DNA from 3 places in the Mycobacterium sp. HM-7 genome. Region 3 is predicted to be linked to each of the others. Evidence: predicted binding sites of a transcription regulator. Region 3 holds the regulator's gene; each other region holds the start of a gene.
The links. Region 3 encodes LexA, which represses DNA repair genes until DNA is damaged. Its sites were predicted from a motif close to CGAACANNTGTTCG; they were not measured.

Region 1 (3,275 bases), 1.5 Mb from region 3:
CAGGAAGCTGTACATCGCGATCTCACCGAGCAGGAACGACCAGTGCGTCGGGAAGACCTTGTTCAGCTGCCGACGTACCGCGCCCGACGGGTGGTGCCGCGAGTCGATCGCATTCCCCTGGGCGGCAAGGCGATTCGACGCCGGTGTCTGTCGTTGAGTTCGCAGGACCGAGCCGGCTTCCATGTCTGCCTCCTATTGCGATGAACGCCCTACCCTTGAGATGCATCTGGAGCGCATTTTGTGACAGGTCCGCGCTGTGACCTGTATCACAAATCGGGCGTCCGCTACTTTTCGGCGAGCTGCTTCAAGTTGAGCAGCTGCCGCCGCGCCATCACGAGATCGCCCACGCTGAGCAGGGGAGCGGCGAGCCGCCAGGATTGCGGCGCAGTCACTTTCAATACCAGCCGAGTGCTGTGTTCGTCGATCGGGGTGAGTTGATAGGACATGTGAGCGCCGATGATCTGCGCCGTCAACTGAACCTGATGTTCCACCGAGAGCACCTTGCCCAGTGGTCGGCCGGCGCTCGCGGTGAACGGATCACCGGGTCGGGGATCGTCCAGGTTGTACAGCTCGCGCGGAGATTCCCGGCCGAGGTTGTCGATCCAGTCGTACGAGTACGGCGCCAGGCGAACTTGAACAACCCACGGCCACAACCGATCTCGCGTGGTGTTCACGGACACTCCGCGCCACGCCTCGAGTGCGGGGCTGGCGACGTAGTTGTCGCAGCCGTAGCGCGCCATGGTCTCGGCGTCGGTGACGCCCCAGCGGTCACCGATCATCGGATGACCACGTTGTCCATCAGGTACGGGGCGGCCGCACGATGGATGGGGCCGATGGCCCGCCAGACCACCGCCGCAGCCCGCCGGTGTTTGTAGTGCAGTGCGGTGATGAGTTGGCCTGTCGAGGCATTCGCTCGCCGCAGGATCAAGGTTCCGTTCATCACCGGCGAATTAGCCTCCAGGCGAACTGCATCGGGTGTCGACTCTGCGATGCGCCACCCGAGGACATGCTGTGGTGAATCCACCGGCCCGAGCCGGAACAGCAGGAACGCCTTGTGTGCGAACCGGATCCCCTCGCGGATAGGTGGTGCGGACCGTTCGAGCGCCTCCCGCGCCAACATCTCAGGTGTGCGAACGTCGGACTCGGCGACCGTGACTTCGAAGACGTCGAGGTAGTCGGCCTGTTGGAGGTGTGGAGGCAGAGGGACATCTGCCAGGCTCACCTGGCGGGCATGCCCAACCGCCGACTCCGTCGCCATGACTACGAGGCTAGGTACTCATTGGCCGCTTGTCAGGGCCAGTTTCGTGGCGGAACCGGGTACCACTCGGGTGGGCACCGCGCTCCGAAAGTGAGTTGAGCGAGCGTTGGGACGGCGCGACGGTCGCGGTCGTCGCTCATGATGCGGTGTGTGTCTGACTCGGATCGCCCAGGGAGCCGGAAACTGGTTGCGGTTCGAACATATGTTCGATACAGTGTGTTATGGGAATCGCACCGAATCTCAGCCCTATCCTCGACCACCTACGTGACGTGGTCCTTCCCGACGAGATGGCCGGGGACGACGCACTAGAGGTAGCGCGGTGTCTGTTCAGGCTGCGGAATGTGGTCGATCATCTGGCGGTGATTCTTACCGGGGTGCTGGACCGGTGTGGGGTGGCCGCCTCACAGGGGCGGACGCTGCGGGAGCTGTTGATGTCGCTGGGCTGCGCGCCGTCGGTGGCCGAGAGGCTGGTTCGGGTCGGTGGCGCGCTGCCGTTGTTGCCGACACTGGCGGCGCATGCCGGCGATGGGGTGGTCTCCGGTGAGCATGTCGATGCGATCGTCAAGGGCATCAACCACATTCAGGCGCGTGCACCCGGTCGGGTGGATGAGGAGGCCCGGTTCGCGCAGGTGACGGATTTGTTGGGGCAGTTCTTTTCGGGGGCTACTCCGGCCGCGATCGGTGACCGGGCTCGGCGGTTGGGGAACCGTCATGCGGCCGCCGAGGGTGGGTTGCCGGCGGCGGAGGACCGCTCGATCAACACCCTCGATCACCGCGTCACCAGCGATGGACGCCTGCAGGTGCGGGCGGATCTGGATGCCGAAGTGGGCGCCAAGTTGGTGGCCGCGGTCGAAGAGCTGTCGGCGCCGCGCCCCGAACCCGACGGCACCCCCGACACCAGGTCGGCTTCCCGGCGGCGGGCCGATGCCCTCGAAACCGTGTTGGATATCGCCGCCCGCGGCGGGGACATCGCCTCCGCTCCGCGGACCCAGTTGTTGGTGACGGTGCCTGCCGACACCCCGGACCTCGCTCAGTTGGAGTTCATGGGGTCGATCAGCACCATGACCCTGGAGAGGCTCACCTGCGACACCGCGGTGACGGCGGTGATCGTGGACGGCGAACAGGTACCCCTCGATATGGGCCGGGACAAGCGCCTGTTCCCGGCGCCTCTGCGTAAAGCCCTGTATCTGAGGGATCAGTGCTGCATCAAATGCGGCGCCCCACCCGGGCGTACCCACGCCCACCACATCGTGCACTGGACCCACCACGGCGAAACATCACTGGGCAACGGATGCCTGCTGTGCCCGGCCTGCCACGCCAACGTCCACCACGACGGCTGGGACGTCGTCATGGGCCTGGACAAACACCCCTGGCTCATCCCACCCGCGACCGTCGATCCACACCGACAACCGATACCCGCCTATAACCGCCGCACCATGCGACTCGACCACGCTGCATAACCACCGCAGGTGCGTCCTCAAACCTGCTGTGCACCTTGATAATTCAACAGTGTACGGAGCTGGGTGTCGGTCTGCAGGTTGCGCAGATCGGCGGTTGGTCAGCTGCTCACCGCAGGAACTGGCCCGCGTGGTTGGCCAGGTCCAGTACCGGTTGCGGGACGGCACCCAGCGCCAGCGTCACGAAGGCGGTGAGTCCGATCATCGCGGTACTGAGGGTGCCCGACTGCACTTCTGGGCCATCCTCGACAGGATCGGTGAAGAACATCAGCACGATCACCCGGACGTAGAAGTACGCGGCGACGGCGCTGACGATCACGCCGATCACAACCAGGGATGCGGCGCCACCTTCGGCCGCGGCCTTGAAGACGGCAAACTTGCTGACGAATCCACTCGTCAGCGGAATGCCGGCGAACGCCAACAGGAACAACGCGAAGACCACACCGAAGAACGGATGCCGGCGCCCGAGCCCGGCCCACCGGCGTAGGTCGTCTTCCTCGTCACCGTCGGCGCGGCGCACCACACTCACCACCGCGAACGCACCGAGCGTGCTGAACCCG
Region 2 (3,275 bases), 2.3 Mb from region 3:
CGGGATGACGGGCGTCTTCGTCAACGTCCTGTTCGGCTCCGGCCTGCGCGCCCCGGCCGCGCCCGGTTCGATCATCGCCGTCTACGCCCAGACCGCGACGGGTAGCTACGTCGGCGTCACATTGTCGGTGCTCGCGGCGGCAGCCGTCTCGTTCGCAGTGGCCTCTGTACTGCTCAAGACCGACCGCGCCACCGATGAGCCCGACCTGGCCGCCGCCACAGCCGAAATGGAAACACTGAAGGGCAAGCGGTCCAGTGTCGCCGCGGCGCTGGTCGGTGGCTCGACCGCGCCCATCACCAATATCGTGTTCGCCTGCGACGCCGGCATGGGTTCGTCGGCGATGGGCGCCTCGGTGCTACGCAAGAAGATCCGAGACGCGGGATTCACTGGCGTGACGGTGGTCAACCAGGCAATCTCCAATCTCACCGACACCTACGGGCTGGCTGTCACCCATCGTGATCTCACCGACCGCGCCCGGCAGAAGACGCCGTCGGCGATCCACGTCTCGGTCGACGACTTCATGAACTCGCCGCGCTACGACGAAATCCTCGAACTGCTGGGCCGCACCAATGGCGCCCCTCAGCCCTCCGGCGAATCCGCCACGCCCCCAACCGAACCCGCCGCTGCCGACGCTCAGTCCGACGATGTGCTGTCACTCGATTCGATCGTACTGGCCGGCTCGGCCACCACCGCCGAGGCCGCGATCACGGAGGCGGGCCGACTGCTGGTCGCCGCCCGGGCCGTGGACGAGGCCTACGTCGACGCCATGCACGAGCGGGAGAAATCGGTATCGACCTATATGGGCAACGGCCTGGCGATACCGCACGGCACCAACGAAGCCAAGGGCGCGATCCGCCACTCCGGGATCTCGTTCGTCCGCTATCCCGAACCCATCGACTGGAACGGCAAGCCCGCCGAGTTCGTGGTCGGAATCGCCGGCGCCGGCAAGGACCACATGGCGCTTCTCACCCGGATCGCCCAGGTGTTCCTGGACAAGGACGAGGTGGAGCGGTTGCGCCGGGCCGGCACCCCCGAGGAGATCCGGGCGGTGCTGAGCGAAGCCCGGTGAGCGAGGACCGCAAGAATGTCATCCGTGGATTCAGACAGCCGCCAGCGCCGCATCGTCGAGTTCGCCCGCACCCGCGGGCGGGTCGAGGTGCTGGCCCTGGCCGAAGAACTGAACGTGGCGTCGGAGACCATCCGCCGCGACCTGAAGGTGCTGGCCGGACGGCGCATGCTCAAACGGGTCCACGGCGGAGCCATACCGCTGGAGACCGCAGCGTTCGAATCGACGGTGGAGTACCGGAGCCAGATCGACCTGGCCCAGAAACACCGGGTCGCGGCCGCGGCCGCCGATCTGCTCCACGGAGCCGAAACCGTTTATCTGGATGAGGGTTTCACCCCGCGACTGATCGCCGAGCGGCTGGCGGACCAGGAGCTGACTGTGGTGACGTCGTCGCTGTTGGCCGCCGAAGCACTCGCCCACAGCGAGACCGTGACGGTGTTGTTGCTCGGCGGACGAATGCGCGGACGAACCCTGGCCACGGTCGACAACTGGGCAGTGGAGCGATTACGCAGCCTGGTCATCGACGTCGCCTACCTCGGCACCAACGGCATCACCCCCGAGCACGGGCTGACCACCCCGGATCCCGCTGTGGCGGCGGTCAAGCAGACGGCCGTTTCAGTCGCGATGCGCCGCATCCTGGTGGCCGCGCACTCCAAGTTCGGTGTCACCAGCTTCTGCCGGTTCGCCGACGTCGGCGATTTCGAAACCATCGTGACCGGCACCGAGTTGCCCGCCGCAGACGCACACCGTTACGAAGCCTTGGGGCCGTCGATCGTGCGTGCCTGAGCATCGCAACCGAACCGCAGGCGACCGAATGGACACCGTCGGACCGGACGGCCGCTACCGAGCCCGCGGGCAGGACTGCCTCCACCAAGATCGCCCAACCTGTCACCGATGTGCTCATCTGGGGCCGAAAAATTGGTTGCGATTCGAACATTTGTTCGATACAATGTGTTATGGGAATCGCACCGGATCTCCACCCCCTTCTCGACCGCCTGCGTGACGTCGTCGTCCCCGATGACATCGACGGGAACGACGCCGTGGAAGCGACGAAGTGTGTGATGACGCTGCGGAATGTGGTCGATCATCTGGCGGCGGTGCTGACCGGAGTTCTGGACCGCAGTGGTGTTGCAGCGGCGCAGGGCCGCACGGTGCGGGAGCTGTTGATTTCGTTGGGGTGTGCACCGTCGGTGGCTGACCGGCTGGTGCGTGTCAGTGGCGCGCTGCCGTTATTGCCGACCCTGGCGGCGCATGCCGGCGATGGGGTGGTCTCCGGTGAGCATGTCGATGCGATCGTGAAGGGCATCAACCACATTCAGGCGCGTGCACCAGGTCCGGTCAGCGAGGAGGCCAGGTTCGCGCAGGTGACGGATTTGTTGGGGCAGTTCTTCTCAGGTGCCACTCCGGCCGCGATCGGTGACCGAGCCCGGCGCCTGGGCAACCGGCACGCGGCCGCCGAGGGTGGGTTGCCGGCGGCGGAGGACCGCTCGATCAACACCCTCGATCACCGCGTCACCAGTGACGGCCGCCTGCAGGTGCGGGCCGATCTGGATGCCGAAGTGGGCGCCAAGTTGGTGGCCGCGGTCGAAGAGCTGTCGGCGCCGCGCCCCGAACCGGACGGCACCCCCGACACCAGGTTGGCTTCCCGGCGGCGGGCCGACGCCCTCGAAACCGTGTTGGACATCGCCGCCCGCGGCGGTGACATCGCCTCCGCTCCGCGGACCCAGCTGTTGGTGACGGTGCCCGCCGACACCCCGGACCTCGCTCAGTTGGAGTTCATGGGGTCGATCAGCACCATGACCCTGGAGCGGTTGACCTGCGACACCGCGGTGACAACGGTGATCGTGGACGGCGAGCAGGTACCCCTCGATATGGGCCGGGACAAGCGCCTGTTCCCGGCGCCTCTGCGTAAAGCCCTGTACCTGCGGGATCAGTGCTGCATCAAATGCGGCGCCCCACCCGGGCGTACCCACGCCCACCACATCGTGCACTGGACCCACCACGGCGAAACATCACTGGCCAACGGATGCCTACTGTGCCCGGCCTGCCACGCCAACGTCCACCACGACGGCTGGGACGTCGTCATGGGCCTGGACAAACACCCCTGGCTCATCCCACCCGCGACCGTCGACCCACAGCGACAACCCATCCCCGCCTACAACCGCCGCACCATGCGACTGGACGTAGCTGCCTAGCGCGCAGCCTGAAA
Region 3 (3,275 bases):
TGCGCCAATTGATTCAAGGCGTCGTCGTCGACCTGCCGACCCTGGCACGCGCGCCGTACGCCTTTGATCACCTTGTCCCGGCTGAACGGTTCGGTGACTCCGCTGCGTTTGACCACCGAAACGACCGCAGTCTCCACCGTGGTGAACCGGCGACCGCATTCCGGGCACGACCGGCGACGCCGAATCGCCTGCCCTTCATCAGCTTCTCGCGAATCGACCACACGCGAGTTCGGATGCCGGCAGAACGGACAGTGCATCACCGCTCCTTCGCCGCACCGACAATCGACCGTTTCGAACGGTCTCGAGCCTACCCGTGCCGCTCTGACGCGGCCGGGCGCCGTGCCGATCGAGGTGCGCACGGGCTGTCCTCAGCCGACCGGCGCGATCAGCGTCTGCCCGGCGTTCAGCGCCACCGACGGCAACTTGTTCAGTTCCTTGATGCGGTCGACGACGGCGCTGACCGGTGCGTCGGGCGCCACCCGCCGCGCCACCTGCTGAATCGACTCTCCCGTCTGCACCCGGACCACCGCGAGCTGCGCGGGCACGGAGGCGGCCGACGAGGTCGGCTGGACGGCCTCCCCGAACTGCGCCACCAGGCCCAGCCATACGGTGATCCCCGCCGCGACCAGCGCCAGCATCACCGTCGTCAACGGCGTGATCGGGTTGCTCCGGTGCGAGGCGCGAGACGTCAGCACGCCGGTGCCCCGGTGCCGGAACGCCGCACCCGAGGGACGGGAACCGGCCGGCCGCAGCCGGGCCTGCCGCTGACGATTCACATCTCCACGCCGAGGCACGGTGCGGACGACGACGTCGGTCGGGTATTCGCGGGTGATGACGGTCATGTCGGTTCCTCTCAGGAGTTCGTACATAGGTTCGATCGCTCTTATGTTCGACTATATCGCCCAAACGTTCGAACGGTAGAACATGTGATCGAACTGTTGCGAACGATACGACCACCCACCGACAAGTTCCGTTCCGCGACTTCGTCACCGCTTTCACCACGTCACAACCGGCGTCACAACCAGATCCCGCCCGCGACACGCCGATCCGGCCATCTCGAACACATGTTTGATGATTCGGGTGCACTGGGCTAGATTCGTCCCTATGAGCGACAGCACCGATACCCCGGACACCCAGACAGGCGGACGATCCAGCAGCCTCACCGAACGTCAGCGGACCATCCTCGACGTGATCCGCGCCTCGGTGACCACCCGCGGCTACCCGCCCAGCATCCGGGAGATCGGCGATGCCGTCGGCCTCACGTCAACCTCGTCGGTGGCCCACCAGCTGCGCACGCTGGAGAAGAAGGGTTATCTGCGCCGGGACCCGAACCGTCCGCGCGCCGTGGACGTCCGCGGCGCCGACGACGCGACCGGAGCCACCATCACCACCGATGTCGCCGGTTCCGACGCGCTGCCCGAGCCGACCTTCGTCCCGGTGCTCGGCCGGATCGCCGCCGGCGGCCCGATCCTCGCCGAGGAGGCCGTCGAAGACGTCTTCCCACTCCCCCGAGAACTCGTGGGCGAGGGCTCGTTGTTCCTTCTGAAGGTGGTCGGCGAGTCCATGATCGACGCCGCGATCTGCGACGGCGACTGGGTCGTCGTGCGGCAGCAGAATGTGGCCGACAACGGTGACATCGTCGCGGCGATGATCGACGGCGAAGCCACGGTGAAGACCTTCAAGCGCGCCAAGGGCCAGGTGTGGCTGATGCCGCACAACCCGGCATTCGATCCGATCCCGGGCAACGACGCCGTCGTCCTCGGCAAGGTCGTGACCGTCATCCGCAAGATCTGACGCCCGCCGGACCTACAGGTGAGCCCCGCTGCAGTCGCTCGCAGCGGGGCTCAACCGTCTACGGTCAGCCTCGAACGAATCCGTTGGTGACCGCGAATTCCTCACTGGCGAACCAGATTTCAACGTCGGCGTCGTCGTATCCGGGAGCCCCCGGCACCCAGTACAGGCCTGATTTGGTGTTGGCCTTGATGACGTAACCTTCGGGCGGCTCGGCACCGGTCGCGACGCGGAACGACATCTGCGCGGTCTCGGGCTCCTCCGCGCCGAGCGCGTGATGCCTGCCGCTGGCCGGGCCGGCCGCGGTGTCCTCCGCGGGCGTCGCGATCGCAGGCGGCTCGTCGACGTGCGGCTCGGCCTCGGCGACCTGCTCCTCGGGCTGGGGCGCACGTTCATCAGCGTCCTGGTCCCCGGCGTCGGCAGCAGCCGGCGCAGCCCAGGCTCGGTCGCCCGGATTCCGCGGCCGAAGGCCCGCGAAGCCCGCCAACCCGGCAGCGGTCAGACCCGCCGCCGCGCCACCGCGACGCAGCGCGTCCGGCAGTTGCACCGATGCCGTCGGCTCATCGGCTGGTTCGTCAGCGCCATCGGCGTCGCTCGCCTGCGGCTCTGGCTCGTAGGGCTCGGCCGCGTCGACGGGCTCGGCGTCAACTTCGGCTTGCGTCTCAGCATCGGCGTCCGGCTCACCGGCGACCGGCTCGTCCGCGGGCTGCTCGGCCGTGAAATCGGGGTACACCGTCGGCGCGGTGTCGATGACGTCCGGGTTGCTCTGGAACGCGGGGCCACCGTGCGGGCCGTCGAATTGCTGGTCCTCCGCCGGGAATTCGTCGCTGTACTCGCTGTCGACGCCGCCGTCCGCGTACTGCGGGTCGCCGTACTCTCCGTCGCCGAACTCGTGGTCGTCGTAGTCGTACGCATCCTGGTCATCGGGGACTTCCTGACCGGCACCCCGCCGGCGCCGCAGCAGGGCCGCGATCACGATGCCGACCACCACCAGCAACAGCGGGATGATCGCCAGCAGCCACCACCAGTGGAACTCGTACCACTTGCCGGCCTCGTCGGACTGGGAGGTCACGCCGCCCGGCAGGTCGACGCTGGGCACCTGCAGACCGCTCAACTGCGACGCAAGCTCCGCCGGCTCGGTGCTGAACGCACGGCTGGACTTGTTCCACGAGACCGAGCCGCCGGTGAACTTCTGGCTGACGACGTCGCCGTTCACCGTCTGGTCAGCGGTCGGCGCGCCGAGCTTCCCGGTGGCGCCGCCGAGCTTGTCCCACGCCGCGTTCATCGCGCCGCGGACGACGAACGCGCCGTGCTCGGGTGTCCAGAATATCGCCGGGTTGTCGGCCGCGGCGAAGGTGGCGATCCGACTCGTCGGCGAAATGCCGCCGTCGGTCTCGTTGCTCGCCGGGAATCCGAGATCGCCCTGCGGCCCACCGGCCGCGCGGTACTTGGCCAGCACGTCGCCGGTGACCGCGTGGGCGCCG

Region 1: the regulator LexA is predicted to act here: its motif matches at 1,454-1,467, upstream of ACWW1C_RS18975 (DUF222 domain-containing protein).
Region 2: the regulator LexA is predicted to act here: its motif matches at 1,997-2,010, upstream of ACWW1C_RS22765 (DUF222 domain-containing protein).

Annotation. Positions count from the first base shown of each region.
Region 1 covers NZ_CM132657.1:3,926,517-3,929,791, reverse strand. Annotated here, with positions in the region: gene qcrB (cytochrome bc1 complex cytochrome b subunit) at 1-183, opposite strand, end outside; gene ACWW1C_RS18985 (polyketide cyclase) at 285-779, opposite strand; gene ACWW1C_RS18980 (hypothetical protein) at 776-1,258, opposite strand; gene ACWW1C_RS18975 (DUF222 domain-containing protein) at 1,480-2,718, shown strand; gene nuoN (NADH-quinone oxidoreductase subunit NuoN) at 2,825-3,275, opposite strand, start outside.
Region 2 covers NZ_CM132657.1:4,723,116-4,726,390, forward strand. Annotated here, with positions in the region: partial or broken gene ACWW1C_RS22755 (PTS mannitol transporter subunit IICBA) at 1-1,069, shown strand, start outside; gene ACWW1C_RS22760 (DeoR/GlpR family DNA-binding transcription regulator) at 1,094-1,852, shown strand; gene ACWW1C_RS22765 (DUF222 domain-containing protein) at 2,023-3,261, shown strand.
Region 3 covers NZ_CM132657.1:2,430,955-2,434,229, reverse strand. Annotated here, with positions in the region: gene nrdR (transcriptional regulator NrdR) at 1-257, opposite strand, end outside; gene ACWW1C_RS11685 (LysM peptidoglycan-binding domain-containing protein) at 369-842, opposite strand; gene lexA (transcriptional repressor LexA) at 1,105-1,794, shown strand; gene ACWW1C_RS11675 (sunset domain-containing protein) at 1,859-3,275, opposite strand, start outside.